2 regions of the Pseudoalteromonas sp. G5_S1_14_S5 genome follow, and region 1 is predicted to be linked to the other one. Evidence: riboswitches for the same ligand, from Rfam matches in the RefSeq annotation. Region 1 holds a riboswitch; the other holds the start of a gene.

Evidence for each region. Region 1 has a riboswitch for cyclic di-GMP ahead of ACTRWI_RS14545 (TfoX/Sxy family DNA transformation protein). Riboswitches for the same ligand answer to the same signal wherever they lie in the genome.
Region 2: it holds a riboswitch for cyclic di-GMP, as region 1 does, so the genes downstream of both, gbpA (N-acetylglucosamine-binding protein GbpA) here and ACTRWI_RS14545 (TfoX/Sxy family DNA transformation protein) in region 1, are expected to answer to the same signal.

The regions. Positions count from the first base shown of each region.
Region 1 covers NZ_JBQKUM010000047.1:1,656-9,509, reverse strand. The annotation lists gene glgC (glucose-1-phosphate adenylyltransferase) at 466-1,695, shown strand; gene glgA (glycogen synthase GlgA) at 1,685-3,142, shown strand; gene ACTRWI_RS14560 (alpha/beta fold hydrolase) at 3,422-4,219, shown strand; gene ACTRWI_RS14555 (putative signal transducing protein) at 4,336-4,653, opposite strand; gene ACTRWI_RS14550 (TVP38/TMEM64 family protein) at 4,701-5,381, opposite strand; gene ACTRWI_RS14545 (TfoX/Sxy family DNA transformation protein) at 5,514-6,077, opposite strand; cyclic di-GMP riboswitch class I at 6,232-6,317, opposite strand; gene purR (HTH-type transcriptional repressor PurR) at 6,488-7,492, opposite strand; gene torD (molecular chaperone TorD) at 7,809-7,854, opposite strand, start outside.
Region 2 covers NZ_JBQKUM010000060.1:21,187-29,040, reverse strand. The annotation lists partial or broken gene ACTRWI_RS16770 (DUF3820 family protein) at 1-56, opposite strand, end outside; gene ACTRWI_RS16765 (hypothetical protein) at 69-404, opposite strand; gene ACTRWI_RS16760 (hypothetical protein) at 471-824, opposite strand; cyclic di-GMP riboswitch class I at 1,147-1,236, shown strand; gene gbpA (N-acetylglucosamine-binding protein GbpA) at 1,309-2,775, shown strand; gene cyoE (heme o synthase) at 2,887-3,795, opposite strand; gene ACTRWI_RS16745 (COX15/CtaA family protein) at 3,815-4,870, opposite strand; gene ACTRWI_RS16740 (redox-active disulfide-containing membrane protein) at 4,945-5,553, opposite strand; gene ACTRWI_RS16735 (SURF1 family protein) at 5,613-6,512, opposite strand; gene ACTRWI_RS16730 (DUF2909 family protein) at 6,424-6,654, shown strand; gene ACTRWI_RS16725 (cytochrome c oxidase subunit 3) at 6,677-7,561, opposite strand; gene ACTRWI_RS16720 (cytochrome c oxidase assembly protein) at 7,591-7,854, opposite strand, start outside.

The DNA.
Region 1 (7,854 bases):
CCAATTGTGCAACTCGTTGAGCTTAAGTCTTAGTTGTAATTATTCATTAAATTCACAGCGTAAAATAAATTAAGAGATTAATCACACTATCTTATGCAGCTGTAAAAAATGTGTAACTTAATTAGAATATTGTAACGCACAGATCAGTGTTTAGTTGTATACCTGATGTATGCTGGGTGTTAATGTAATGTTTCGCTCAAACGGTGTAATGTGAGCTGCTTTAAGTCTTAGGAAAGCAATCAGCTTGCGTAGCACAGAATGGCGTATTAAAAATTGAAATCGGCTGGAAAGTCGATAACGTATATAAAACCAAGTGCAAACAATAGTGCACGAAAAACAACGTTTGGCTTAGGATACTGTCACTTTATGTGAATGGATATTCGCTAAGTACCGAAATCATTGTCAGTGTTCATCCCCCAGAGGAAGATACCTCTACGAGTACTGACATCGACAAGCTATAAATATATGGAGAATAAAATGGCTGGTGTATTGGGAATGATTCTTGCTGGTGGTGAAGGCTCTCGCTTAAGACCTTTAACAGAATCGCGCAGCAAACCCTCGGTTCCTTTCGGTGGTAGTTACCGCTTAATTGATTTCGCTTTAAATAACTTCGTTAACGCGGATCTAATGAAGATCTATGTATTAACGCAGTTCAAGTCACAGTCACTGTTCCATCATATGAAAAAAGGTTGGAATATCAGTGGTATCACAGATCGTTTTATCGACCCAATCCCTGCTCAAATGCGTACAGGTAAGCGTTGGTATGAAGGCACTGCAGATGCGATCTATCAAAACCTCCGTTTCATGCAGCTAGAAGAACCGGACCAAGTGTGTATCTTTGGTTCTGATCACATCTACAAAATGGATATTAAGCAGATGCTTGATTATCACAAAGAGAAGAAAGCGGCACTAACGGTATCAGCACTGCGTATGCCTCTTGCAGAAGCGTCTGAATTTGGTGTTATTGAGGTTGATGCGGAAGGCCGTATGATTGGCTTTGAAGAAAAGCCTGCAAACCCTAAGTCAATCCCTGGCGACCCTGATTCGGCATTGGTTTCAATGGGTAACTACGTATTTGAAGCAAATGAGCTTTTTGCAGAGCTCGTTGAAGATGCAGATCGCGAAGGTTCTTCACATGACTTTGGTAAAGATATTATTCCTAACATGTTCCCACGTGGTGATGTATTTGTGTATGACTTCAGTACCAACCGCATTACTGGTGAGAAAGAAGAAGTTTATTGGCGTGATGTAGGTACGATTGACGCGTACTGGCAAGCTCACATGGATCTTCTTGAGAAAGATGCACCATTTTCACTATACAACCGCAAGTGGCCACTGCACACTTACTACCCACCGTTACCACCTGCGACGTTTACAGATTCGGCTAATGGTCGTGTTCAAATCATCGATAGTTTAGTGTGTAATGGTAGTTATGTTCGTGGTTCTCGCATCGAGAAGTGTGTACTTGGTTTCCGTAGCAATATTGCATCAGCGTGTGACGTCAGTGAGAGTATCTTGTTAGGCGACGTAAAAGTGGGCGAGGGCTGTGTACTTCGTCGTGTTATCGTCGATAAAGATGCAGACATCGCACCGGGTACACAGATTGGTGTAAACCTGAAAGAAGACAAAAAGCATTACCACGTCTCTGACGATGGTGTAGTAGTAATCCCTAAAGGAGCACGAGTTGGTTACTAAGACTCTCTCGGTACTTTTTGTAGCGTCTGAAGTTGAAGGCTTGATTAAAAGTGGTGGCTTGGCTGATGTTGCCAATGCACTGCCAAAAGCGTTACAAACACTCGAACAGGACGTTCGAGTGACCATTCCCGCTTACCGCAATATCCAAAATATTGATTCTGCAGAAGTTGTTTTATCGACAGAGCTCGATCATTGGCCGTATACAGCTTATCAAGTTAAGAAGTTAAGTGTTGAAGGCGTACAAGTGTTTGGTATTGAATGTGATAAATACTTTGACCGTCCAGAAATGTACGCTGAAAATAATCAGGCTTATGCTGATAATGGTGAGCGTTTTTCGTTCTTTAGCGCAGCATGTTTGGATATGCTTCCTAAGCTTGGTTTCCAACCTGATATTATTCATGCGAACGATTGGCATACTGGCTTTGTTCCTTTCTTGCTTAAATCTCGCTACCAACAGCATGAATTCTTTGAGAACACGCGCAGTGTTATTTCAATCCACAACGCGGTGTTCAAAGGCGTATTCTCATACGATGAGCTGCACTGCCTTCCTGAAATGCACAGCCGCAATGTTCCGGAAGCGGCAGTTAGTGATACGCACGTGACAATGCTTAAAGCTGGTGTGTTATGCGCAGATAAAGTGAACGCAGTAAGCCCAACGTACGCGGAAGAGCTAAAAACAGAGCTTGGTAGTCATGGCATGGCGGCTGAGTTTCAGCGTAGAGCTTCAGATTTAGTCGGAATTCTAAATGGTTGTGACTACGGTGCTTGGAATCCAGAAACGGATGCATTTCTTCCTCGTAAATACAAAGCGACCAAACACAGCATGGCGCGTGGAAAATCAGCCTGTAAACAGAAGCTTCAACAAGATGTTGGCTTACCGGTCATCGATTGCGCATTGTATGGGATGGTTTGTCGCTTAACGAATCAGAAAGGTGTTCACTACTTGCTGCCTATCATAGAAAAGTTCTTGAAGAACGATCTTCAGATTGTGATTGTAGGTACGGGTGACCCTGTTTTAGCGAGCCAGCTGAAAGAGCTATCGGCACTGCATTCAGAAAAATTCTCGTTTGTAGAGGCATACAACAATGAATTAGCGCATCTAGTTGAAGCGGGTTCTGACTTCTTCTTGATGCCTTCTGAGTTTGAACCTTGTGGTTTAAACCAGATCTACAGTATGGCTTATGGCACCTTGCCTATCGTTCGCTCTGTCGGTGGTCTAAAAGACAGTGTTAATGATTATGATGAGGATCCAGAGGTTGCGACCGGCTTTGCTTTTGAAGAGCCGACTCCGCAGGCTTTGTTGGCCGTTCTACATCGTTCGTTGCTGCTTTACGCACAAAACCCATCTGAAATTAAGCGTGTTCAGCTTTATGCTATGCAGAAAAATTTTAGTTGGGAAGATGCTGCGAAAGGGTATCTAGCAATGTATCACTCTGCTATGTTGTAGCAGTTTACCTAGATACTCAAATTAGCAAAGTAGATAATATGAACTCACACAAGGCGCTCTGAGAATAGGGCGCCTTTTTGTTTTCTGGTCCGAGCACATCGAGTATATTAAGACAAAGCTTGCAAACTTATTGTAGTTCATAGAAAAAGTAGTTAAAGCATTCATGAGGCTAATGATAGGTTCGGTACTATTATCACCTAATCTTCTCAATTGCGTGATATCCTAAGTCATTGCCTTGTGATGAGGCATAGCTCCATATTAATAATTAAAGCGATAGGTATGTCTGAGAGTTTATTATTTCATAAAACATTTACTCACCCTACAAGCGATGAGTGGGTGGTATTTGTGCATGGCGCAGGAGGTAGTTCCTCAATCTGGTTCAAGCAGATCAAGGCGTATAAACAACATTTCAATTTGCTGCTCATTGATTTGAGAGGGCACGGTAAATCAGACAATATCCTTAAAGATCTGATGTCGAATCGTTACACGTTTAAAGCGGTTACTCTCGATATCCTTAAAGTGCTCGATCATCTAAAAATTCGTTCAGCGCATTTCGTTGGCATGTCGTTAGGGACTATCATCGTCCGTAATATTGCAGAGCTAGCCGCAGGGCGTGTACGTTCAATGGTATTAGGTGGTGCAGTCACTAAACTCAATACGCGCTCTCAGGTGTTAGTTAAACTCGGAAACCTAAGTAAACACATCATTCCTTACATGTGGCTTTATAGTCTTTTTGCTTACATCGTAATGCCACAAAAAAGTCAAAAAGAGTCTCGTCACCTATTTATCCGTGAAGCCAAAAAACTGTGTCAAAAAGAGTTTAAACGTTGGTTTATATTAACGGCTGATGTAAACCCTTTAATGAAGTATTTCAAAGACCGCGAATTGCCGATTCCAACCCTCTACTTGATGGGAGAGCGTGATTACATGTTCATCAAGCCCGTTAAAGAGATGGTTGAAGCACATGAGTCGAGTGAGCTGGTCGAAATCGCAAACTGTGGTCATGTTTGCAATGTTGAAAATCCAGAAGAATTTAATCAGCACTCTATTGATTTTATCCAAAAGCAAATCCAGTGATTTCTAAGTCGGTCATCTGAACTAATATAGAATTGAAATAAAATCGGGAAGTATTTTAGCTTCCCGTTTTTTAGGGGAGGTATCGGGTGAAGCAGCTAGGGCTCCATTCAGTTCATTTATTCAGGAGAGTTTGCACCGCACTGCCAACAAGAACCAAATTGTGCTTCGTTCACTTCATGACATTCACTGCAGCGCCATTCTTCGTAGATGATGGAATCTTGCTGCTTTTGATAGTCATTAACGATTGCGCGGGCTTTAGTGGCCATTTCTGGCTCATATAGCCACACATAAGGGTCAGTTTCTTCCGTGAATGGGATTTCCCCTTTCAAACCAAACAAACCTTCACCACGGACTTCACACGCAATATTTTCACTTTCTAATAATCCGCAGATGATGTGCGCTTCTGTCGGATTCGATGCACTGAAGATTTTCATTGAAATTGAACCTTATTCGGCTAGCTGTGTTATTTAGCTATTATAAATTATTCAGCAACAGGTGCTGAACGAAACTTACTCATCAACCATTTGGCTATAATTGGAAATACGCCTAGTAATGCAAATGACAATAGTACAGAAGGTGAAACGATACCTGAAAGCGAATCAATTTCTGCGAGTTGAGTACCAGCATTTAAGAATACAGCTGTACCTGGCAGCATGCCGATTTGGCTTGTTACGTAGTAGCGGGTAAGTGACATCGGCGTCAAGCCCATTAGCAGGTTGATAAGGAAAAACGGGAATACAGGAATAAGGCGTAAAGAAAACAAGTAAAATGCACCGTCTTTTTCTACACCTGTATTAATCGTAGACAGTTTGTCGCCAAACTTGGTTTGTATCCAGTCACGCATCAAGTAGCGGCTACTTAAAAAAGCAAGAGTTGCGCCGATCGCACTGGCGAAAGAAACCAAAAGCAAGCTATTCCAGAATCCAAATAGAGCAGCGCCAAGTAGTGTAACAACTGCTGCTCCTGGAATAGAGAAGGCAGTGATCAAGATATACGCGAGGAAGTAAGTCGCGGAAGCCGAAAAAAAGTTACTTTCTATATAGTCGTTTAACACGGCTTGTTGTGCTTTGGCGTTTTCCAGCGTGAGGTATTGACCAAAGTTGATGCCTAGTAAAACAATCGTCACGACTAGCACAATACCCAATATCATTTTCTTACTCATTGATACTTCCTCAAATTTTCAATGCATACCGTTAGTATAGATAGACAGGCAAAGCATAGATTAACTTTCATTAGATATAAAAAAAGCCGCAGAAATGCGGCTTAGTTGTATAAAAAGGGTGTACTGACAATGTTAATTTACGCGACTGATAAGCTCTTCGCGACGTTGCTTTGGGATAACCGACCAATGGGTACCATTGATCGCTCCTTCTAATGCCCAAAGCAGTTCAATACTGACAGAGGACGTATGAGATTCCTTGATGGCATTAAATGCGTTTACAGAGCCAGATTCATATAAACGTTCTACGGAATCAATCCCGGCTTTCTTCAACATACGCTCAGTGGCAAGTCGAAGGTTAGGGAGGTCTTTCAGTCGAGTAGGCTTAGCAGCGGACTGTTCAGCTTTCTCTTCTTTTGCAAAGCCCAGAGATGTAGTCGCAAGTTGTAAGATTTTCTCTTGGTCTTGCCATAGGCCTTCTGGTAAAGCGAAGTATTTAGTTACGACAGGGAAACCACGTTTTTTGTAGACGTACGGTTGAAACCCTTGTTGCTCGAACTCTTTTGTTGTGTCTTTGTCTGCTCGTATATGCAGCTGGTCGCTTACAACCAGAGCAAACATAGTGTCATCAGCGAAAAGACCGAATCCACCAAACATTGAGCGTGATTTTATTTTTCCTAGGGGCTCAAATAACTTCATTGAGTCCTTTAGTATCGGTTTATCCATGTTATTTATCTCGGTGTATTTGAACTGCGCCACCAAATAAGCAGGTCCGAGAGATTAGCAAAATGTTGCAATTACATTGTCAATAAGCCATAACTTACTAAGTTATTAATAGTTACTGCATTTTGCCATCGGTAACCCCGCTACCATACCAACGAGTGGTTTAGGCCGGAAGCTTTGCGTCTCACCTTTTCAAGTGATTTGCCCTGTGCGTGACTGATTGAATAGAATAAAGTTTTTGTTGAATGAGGCTCACAATTGCTATTTAAAAGTGTGATATTGCTTCAATTAATGATCTTTATTATATGAGACTAGGTTTATTTTATCTGCTGATAAAAAAAGCGCACCCAAAGGTGCACTTGATGAAAATAAACTCAATTTGTCAGTTAATTTAACGTTTTAACTGTACTACGTTCAACAATTTCTGGGTGCATTTCGAAGACGCGTTTTTCATGGTCTTTGTCTTTAATGCGCTCAAGCAGAATTTCGAAGGCGTTCTTACCGACACGACGCTTCGGTTGGTGAACGGTAGTTAATGGTGGAGAGAAGTACTCTGCCAGTTCGATGTTATCGTAGCCAATGATAGAGATATCTTCTGGGATACGGATGCCTTTCTGCTGCAAGCGACTCATTAAGCCGAGCGCCATGGTATCGTTAAAGCAGAACACTGCCGTAGGGCGTTCTTTCATCCCAACAATTTTGTCTGCGGCAAGTACAGCAGTATCACACTCAAAGTTTCCTTCGATGATCATGTCGTCACTTGCGGTAATGTTTGCTTCTTCTAGAGCGCGCTTATAACCAGCGATACGTTCAACACACGCTGCTTTGTCTAAGTGGCCACTTAAACAAGCAATCTTTGAGTGACCGCGATCGATTAGGTATTTAGTCGCTAGATAGCCGCCTTCTTCAGAGTTATCAATGATTTTATCTGCTTGAGAGCTCTCTGGGCCCCAGTCCATGACTACTTTAGGGATATCAGCATGACGGTCTAACATCTCTCTCAGTTCTTCCGTTAGGTCTGAACACATAACTAAGATGCCATCTACACGTTTCTCTGCAAGCATTCGAATGTAGTCACGTTGCTTCTCATAGATACCACCAGTGTTACACAGGATCAAAGTGTAGCCTTGACGGTAGCAGTAGCTCTCAACACCATCGATAACTTCAGAGAAGAATAGGTTTGTGGATTGAGTCACTAGCATACCGATGGTTCGTGTTGAATTACACTTCAAACTACGAGCAACAGCACTTGGAGCATAGTTTAATTCGTCTACTGCTTTATTTACTTTTTCTTGAGTCGCTTCTGCAACAAAACGTGTTTTGTTGATTACATGAGAAACGGTTGTAGTTGATACGCCTGCTAAGCGAGCGACATCTTTTATAGTGGCCATGTTTTTATCCTATTAGAAGCTACTTTCCCCAAAGTACGGAGTGAAGTAGCCGTTAAGCTACCTAACTAAGAGCTTAAATTTGTAGGGCTCTTTGGGTACTAAAGTGTTAAAAAACAAAAAACCGCTTGTGAGCGGCTTGTTTTAACACCGAAATGCTCTGAACTTTATAAGCATAGCATTTCGTGAATGTTTCATATTTTATCGTTTGCGATCACAATTCTAGACTGACTAGAAAATACTCGCAATACAATTCACCCAGAAATCCGGGTGAATTGTCACATTCTACGAAATTTATTTACCTAGTCATCAATTAAGCTTATTCAGCAGCTAAATATTGAGCATCTAATTGACAGAAAGCCATT
Region 2 (7,854 bases), on a different contig from region 1:
TTTCCAAATGGCATCTGCATTCGAGCCAACTTAATCAGGTTCTCTTTCTCTAACATTGTTCTGTCTTTCTATGCGTCATCCATGTTCTGTAGAGTATCACCTAAACGATCAACCCAATAGTTGATTACATATTTGGCGAGCACAAAAATTTGGTCAATGACGACAGAATCATAATCATAATCATCCAACTTGCTCTTCAAACGATCGGCGTCACGCAGCCCTAATCTTGCCCAAACGAGTACCACTCCCCCATCAGGACCACGCTGAAAATCTTCATAAGTAGTGAATTTGGTGGCAGTCTTGATTGGGCCGCCTGCACAACCAAACAAAATGATGCTGGTTGCGACAAGCAAAAGTAGTTTTAGAGGATTCTCAGCACACTTAGATTGGAAAAAAAACACCAAAGTATGCCACACCATATATGAAGAGTTTGTAGAAAAAGGGGCTATAACTCAGAGCTAACTCAAAAATTAGTTGTGTTGAACAGTGTGAGCATACTCTACGATCACTTGATTTCCTTCGATGTAGGCATTTTGGATCTCTCCATCCACACTCATTCTACTTTTCAAATAGACCACTTTAGGACCAGAGTCAGTTCCTTCTTTAAGTGACGGGGATACGTTTCTCGGCTCCAAATGAAGTAGACGACAGAAATGACTCACAAATGACATAGTCAGCGGTGACTCCCCTCGCAACACATTTGAGAAATCAAGCTGACTCATACCAAGCTTCTTTGAAAACTCCATCTGCGTGATTCGCATTCGTGATTTTTGTGACATCCACGTTTGGTATAACGCTTCTCTATCTTGTTCAGTGAATTCCATACTGACTCCTTTATATAATTCATACTAATTAATTGTCCGGTTCTTCATACATAGCGTGTCAGGGTTCGGTTAGCGGAAACCAAAGGTTTGGTTTTGATATGCGCACAATTGTCTTTCAGAACAAAACATCACAATCGAAAAGCATTCACAAAAACGATCAGATCAAGTGCTTTATTAATTTATATCAATGACTTACACATTGAAAACTAAACATATAGCAAGTTAATTTGTATTAAGAATTAAAAGTTCGAGATTAGGATTCCACATTTCAATCTATTCATTCGCCTTTAGAAAACGCGTTGACTACGTTTGACTTGCCTAAACGCACCTCTGGCAAACTATTTGAAAAAATAGGACGCAAAGCCACCGGTCTGTCGACAAAGATTCTGTCTATGATAGCGGGGCCGCCACTTAATAGGATTTAAGTGTCAATGCATGCTGGAGTGTTCCCTTTTTTGTCGGTCAAATACAGTAAGGACAAATAATGAAACAACTCCCAAAAAAATCGCTTATCGCACTATCGCTACTTAGCGTAAGTGGAGCAAGCTTCGGTCACGGTTATGTCTCAGCATACAATAATGGCGCAGCTGAAAGCCGTGTAGCTCTATGTAAGTTCCCTGCAAGTGATACAAAAGAGAAAAACACTAACTGTGGTGCTATTCAATGGGAACCACAAAGTGTCGAAGGCCCTGAAGGCTTCCCTGAAGTCGGGCCCGCTGATGGAAAAATCGCTAGTGCACAATCTTCTTTAGCGACAGCGCTCGACGAGCAAACTTCCGATCGCTGGGTTAAACGCCCTATCCAATCTGGTTCTCAATACTTTGAGTGGACATTCACAGCAAACCACGTAGCGGCTAGTTTCAAATATTACATCACTAAAGAAGGTTGGGACCAAAACTCACCACTGGAACGTGCTTCGTTTGACCTTACACCTTTCTGTGAAATTGATGGTCATGGAGAGGTGACACAAGATACAGCTACTCACATTTGTAACGTACCGGAGAGAGAAGGCTATCACGTGATTCTGGCTGTTTGGGATGTGGGTGATACTCGAATGGCTTTCTACAACGTTATTGATGTGAAATTTGATGGCGACGGACCTATCATTCCTGATTGGGGCCAAGGTGGTCAAATCAACCCAACTCTCGACTTAAATATTGGCGATGCAGTTTACACTCGTGTCTTTGACCAGTCTGGTGAGAACGCTTCATACAGTACAGAGCTAGTGATTGAAAGCAACGAGCAAGGTAAAGCGAACAACTGGTCTTATGCATTGGCATCAAAGATCAACCAAGAGCAGACACAAATCAAAGCCGGTCAATTGAACGACCAAGGTGATTTCGCTCCTGTATACGGCTCAAACCCGGTTTACTTAAAAGCAGGTTCTGGCTTTAAGAGCGTAGAGATCGGCTACAAGATTGACACTCCAAAGCCAGAACATGAAGTTGAAGTAACAGGTTTGGAATCAGAGTACATAATCGACGAGAATCAACCGACTCAACTCGATCTTACTCTAGCAGCAACAGGCGATGTTCAAGCAGAGCTCACGGTATACAACCACCATCGTGAAGCACTTGCGTCTCAGAAGTCTCAACTTAAAGACGGACAAGTTGAAGATGTTCAATTAACTCTGTCGAGATCTGAAGCTGGCCACCACATGCTTGTGGTTGTAACTAAGGATGACCAAGACAACTTAGTTGACCAAAACACACTTGATTTCCATCTTATGGACAAACAGACACCGCCACCAGCAGACGATTACGATTTCGTATTCCCTGAAAGCATTGAATCTTACACTGCAGGTACAAAAGTACTAAGCAGCGATGGTAGCGTTTATCAGTGTAAAGAATTCCCATACTCTGGTTACTGTATACAGTGGGCACCAACGGCAACTCAGTACGAACCTGGTGTCGGTTCACACTGGCAAGATGCTTGGAACAAAGTCGACTAATTGATCGCTCTATACTTACTTTCATGTGAGTGAAGCTAAGCAATCAGCCAAACAAAAACGGATGCCAAGCGCATCCGTTTTCTCGTTCTATATTCATCTACAAATATGATCTTATAGTAGGTAATGGTCTGCCAGCAAAGCAACAAACAAAATCATGAGATGATAAATAGAGAACTTGAATGTCTTCATCGCCATGTTAGGCTCATCACGATACTTTAATACCCAGGCATGATAAACAAACCCACCGTTCAGCACCAAAGACGCGCTCAGGTATATCCAACTGCTCATTCCAACTAATACTGGCAGCAAACACACGATACTTAGCAGTAGTGTATACAGCAGAATTGAAGTTTTGGTGTAAGCTATCCCATGTGTCACAGGCAACATCGGAATATCCACCTTGGCATATTCGTCACGACGATGGATCGCAAGCGCCCAAAAGTGAGGAGGAGTCCAGATGAAGATGATCATCACCAGCAGCCAGGCATTAGAATGCAGCTCGTTCGTCACAGCTGTCCAGCCCAATAAAGGTGGCATTGCCCCTGCGATCCCTGCAATGACAATATTCTGTGGCGTCGCTCTTTTTAAATACATTGTATAGATAACCGCATAACCTAATAGGCTCGCAAAGGTTAGCCAAGCCGTAAGCGGATTAACTAACAAGGCTAAAGTCACAAAGCCAAGTAAGCCGATACCAGCTGCAAAGGCGAATACTCGTACGCTGCTGAGCTCACCCGATGGTAAAGGACGACGATTAGTACGAGACATTTGCCCATCAATTTTCTTGTCGATCAGATGATTAAATGCAGCGGCTGAACCCGCCATCAACCCTATCCCTATCATGCCAAATAATGCTTGCTGTAATGGCAATCCATTAGGCACAGCTAAACACATACCAACTAATGCCGTTAACAACATCAAAGCGACCACTTTAGGCTTGGTCAGTGTTAAATAGACCTTCCAAGCTGCTTTGTTTTGAGCAGCGCCTTCATCACTTAAAGCGGTATCTTGAACCACCATTTGATGCTGTGTTGAAGTTCTACTGACCATGATTACCTCCTTGTAATACACTGTTCTTTACCAAGCTCTCACTTGGTTTTCGGTGCCACACTACAAAGTTTGTTACAACCAAACTGACAAGCAGTATCGCCGCAACTAAGTTATGCAGCACTGCCATTGAAATCGGTAGATGAAACCACACGTTACTGATCCCTAGACTGACTTGCACTGCTAATAACAATGCCACAATGACACCCAGTTTTTGGTGCGCTGTTTGACCAAACTTCCACAACTGATATACGACCATTAGCACCATTATCGTTGCCACAATAGCGCCAAACCTATGCATGACATGTATGGTGAGCCTTGCTGGATACTCGAGTACACCAAACTCATAGTTATCATAACCATGCTGCGCAAAGTCGAACGCCTTCTTAAAATCTAGGTAACTTGTCCAGTTACCTTCACAGATCGGAAGTTGAGTACATACCAGCGCGGCATAATTTGAAGACGTCCAGCCGCCAAGTAAGATCTGTCCAATTACAATTACCAAGCCCAAAAGTGCAGCAAACTTGATAGTCGCCGAGTGCGTCGTGTAACCGAAGCGAGTCTGGAAGCTAGAGAGGCGGCAATAGAGCAGGCAGAGCAAAGACAGCAGAGTGAAACCTCCCATCAAATGTGCCATCACCACAACTGGCATCAGCTTGAGGGTTACGGTCCACATCCCTAACAAAGCTTGAAAGATGACCGTTGCCGCAATAAGTAACGGTAGCCCAGCAGAGATGATGTTCTTCTTAATACACCAAATGACCACAACAAAGATTAGAAGCCCTAAGGAACCTGCAAAGTAGCGATGTACCATCTCTATCCAAGCTTTATCAGCCTCAAGAGCACGTTCAGGGAATTGGAGGTTGGCTTGGTTTACCGCTATTGCATCAGACGGTACTGTGAGCTTTCCATAACATCCAGGCCAATCTGGACACCCAAGTCCTGCGTCCGATAATCGCGTATAAGCACCGAGTACAATCACTGTTAGCGTCAGTAAGATAGTCACTCGCATCACGAGCATGAGTAAATTAGGGGCTTTATTCTGCATCGTTTATCTCCCTATACTTATTCCCTTTCGCTGCCAGAGTTCAGTCACCACAGTCAAACCGATTTGCTTATCAGCTACCCAACACGCGATAGTTTAAGAAGCTTTCTTAAATCATGAATCATGCCTTGGGACTGCCCGACTAACTGCGACGGTTCAGAGACACTTTTGTATTCCATAACGAGTTGACCAAGGGGATCAATGATAACAATCGAAGCTGGCGCGAACTTGGTGCTCAATTGCTCTCCCCCATACAGAAATGACAAATCAGGTTTGTTAAATGCTCCTAGTAATGCATCCCCTTCAGAGACAAACACCACAGCGGTCACTCGTTCTTTATTCTTCCCCAGCGCTAAGTAGCTTTGATTCAAGTAGTGGAGTTGTTGTTCGCATAAGCTGTCGCAGTCCGTTGGAGCAATGTAACCCACCAACCAACCTTCTTCCCCCATCTGCGCCGTCAGTCCAAAATCTTGTAGAGTCAATCTTGGCTCAACTAACTCCCCAGTGTTTGTCACACCAGATGTGTACCAATTTTGATCTAATACCGTTTTAGCGATAATGGCAGGTAAGGCGAAGACCATAATCAATCCGATGAGTACAAGTCGACCACGTGATCGGCGCTGTTTAAACGCAGCAAGATTAGCATCGATACTTTCCTTTCTAGTTTGTGTTTGAAACTTATCCATTTTGACTCCCTGTATTGGCCGCTGCCGATCGCTAACGGTGTTTATACGGTTGCAAGCATTTACTTCTTATTCATGTGACTATGTTTCTTAAAGTATCTAAACCCAATCAACAACATCAGCGAGAGCAATACTGCAGCCATCACAAACCATTGAAATGAGTAACCAAAGTGCTTCTCAGACTTCATTGCCGTCGGACGCCATAACATTTCATAAGGCCATGAATCTAAGCTCTGAGGTTGAAAAATGAACGGCAACACCTCTTGTCCTATGTATTGTGATAATGCTTCTATGTTGATGTTTTGAATCCTTTTCGGCGTCGTGCTTTCTAGACCAAGTTCCTGACTTAACGGATTAACCGAACGTGTATACAAGCGACCAGACATCTCGATTGGTAGCGTTATTTTTCCTATTTCTGGTAGCTCTCTTCTGTCATTACTTGCTGCAACGAATCCAAGATCGATCAAAAGCTGTTTTCTTCCATCTTGAGTTTGAAGCTCGCCCAGCGTGTAAATCACATATCCCACCGTTCCTTGATTGATTTGATTGTCCAGCAAGAGAATTAAACCACTCGGTTTCACTAATTCGACGTCAGCTTTCAAGCCATTTAAGGTCGAAGGGGGCAACGGCTGCTGAGTTCCATCGCTTGCCTTTCGCCATTCATCGAGCACTGTATCTAGCGGCTTAGGAGGTTGCAGAGCTCTCTGCGATAGCTGCTGCTCATAACGCAGTTTCTCGTTACCTCTGTCTAACTGCCATAAACCCAACTTGATTAAAATGCCGACTGAAACCAAAGTTAAAGCAACCGCAAACCATAAACCTTTACTGCGGAACTTTCGCTCATCATAATTCAATCTGTTTGGAGTTATCACTATGGCGTCACCTACCTTTATCCTGTTATTCAAAGTTGTGTTGGTTGCCATGCTGTTTTTCATCGCATTCAACTTAATGAAAGGGCTCATCCAAATCGCTTCGAGCAAATACAATGGCAAAAAGCTGAGTCACTTCTTGGGGCGCCGAGTTATGTGGTCAGCTATTGCTGTGTTACTGCTATTGCTAGCTTTAGGATCTGGAGTTATAACGCCCAACCCTCGTCCTTATTAAAGCCTTTAGCCTTGTCGCTTCGCTAAAGGACGTAAACAAACACGAATAATCCTAACCAAACCACATCAACAAAGTGCCAATACCAGCTGCCAGCTTGGAATGCAAAATGGTCTTTGGGTGTAAAATGATCTTTGGCAACCCTAGCCAACAGTACGATTAAAAAGATCGTCCCTAAGCAGACATGTAAACCATGGAAACCCGTCAGTAAGAAGAAGGTGTTGCCATAGATTCCCGATTGAAGGGTCAGGCCCATATCTTGGTAAGCATGGATATACTCTTCAACTTGGAAAAATAAGAAGAACCCAGCAAGAACGATAGTGATCTCTAACCAAACGATTAACGCCATACGCTTGTTTTGTTCGAGGCTTAAATGCGCCATATGTAGCGTGATAGAAGAGAGTAATAGGATTATAGTGTTCTTAAGAGGAATACCTTGCCACGGCATAGCTTGTGTTGTTACACCATCCGGTGTCGTGGTCAGCGGCCACATTGATTGGAACATTGGCCACAACACTTCGTGAGTCATTGCATTGTTGCCCGCCCCGCCAATCCATGGGACAGAAATCATACGAGCATAGAACAGAGCGCCAAAGAAAGCACCGAAGAACATGATTTCAGAAAAGATGAACCAACTCATGCCTTGCCTGAAAGAGCGGGATATTTGCTCAGAATAGAGGCCGCTCAAGGATTCCGTTATCACATTGCTAAACCACCCAGCAAGCATGTACAACAACACCGCAAACCCAACAAACAGCACAGCCTTACCGAACACACCACCAGCGGCATCAGTACCCATGTTTTGCACGGTTAAACCAGCTCCAACGGCAACAAGAAACAGCGCAACGGCACCGACTAATGGCCAATGGCTTTGATGTGGAACGAAATAAACTTCCTTTTTAGAACTCATCGCTCAACTCCTTATGTTGATTCTGGTTCCTAGTTACTCGCGATTACATTGTGCTCAGCACTACTTGATTCCCCGACCACTTCACTCGTAATGTTAAACAGCGTATAAGAGAGCGTCAGTGTATGAATCGATTCTGGAATATCCGGCTCTATATAAAATATCAATCCCATTTCAGCACTTTTATGTCCATCTAATGGTTGCTGGTTAAAGCAGAAACACTCCATCTTATTGAAGTAAGTCGCCCCCATCCCCGGGGATACTGAAGGCACAGCTTGTCCCACTAGAGAGTTTCC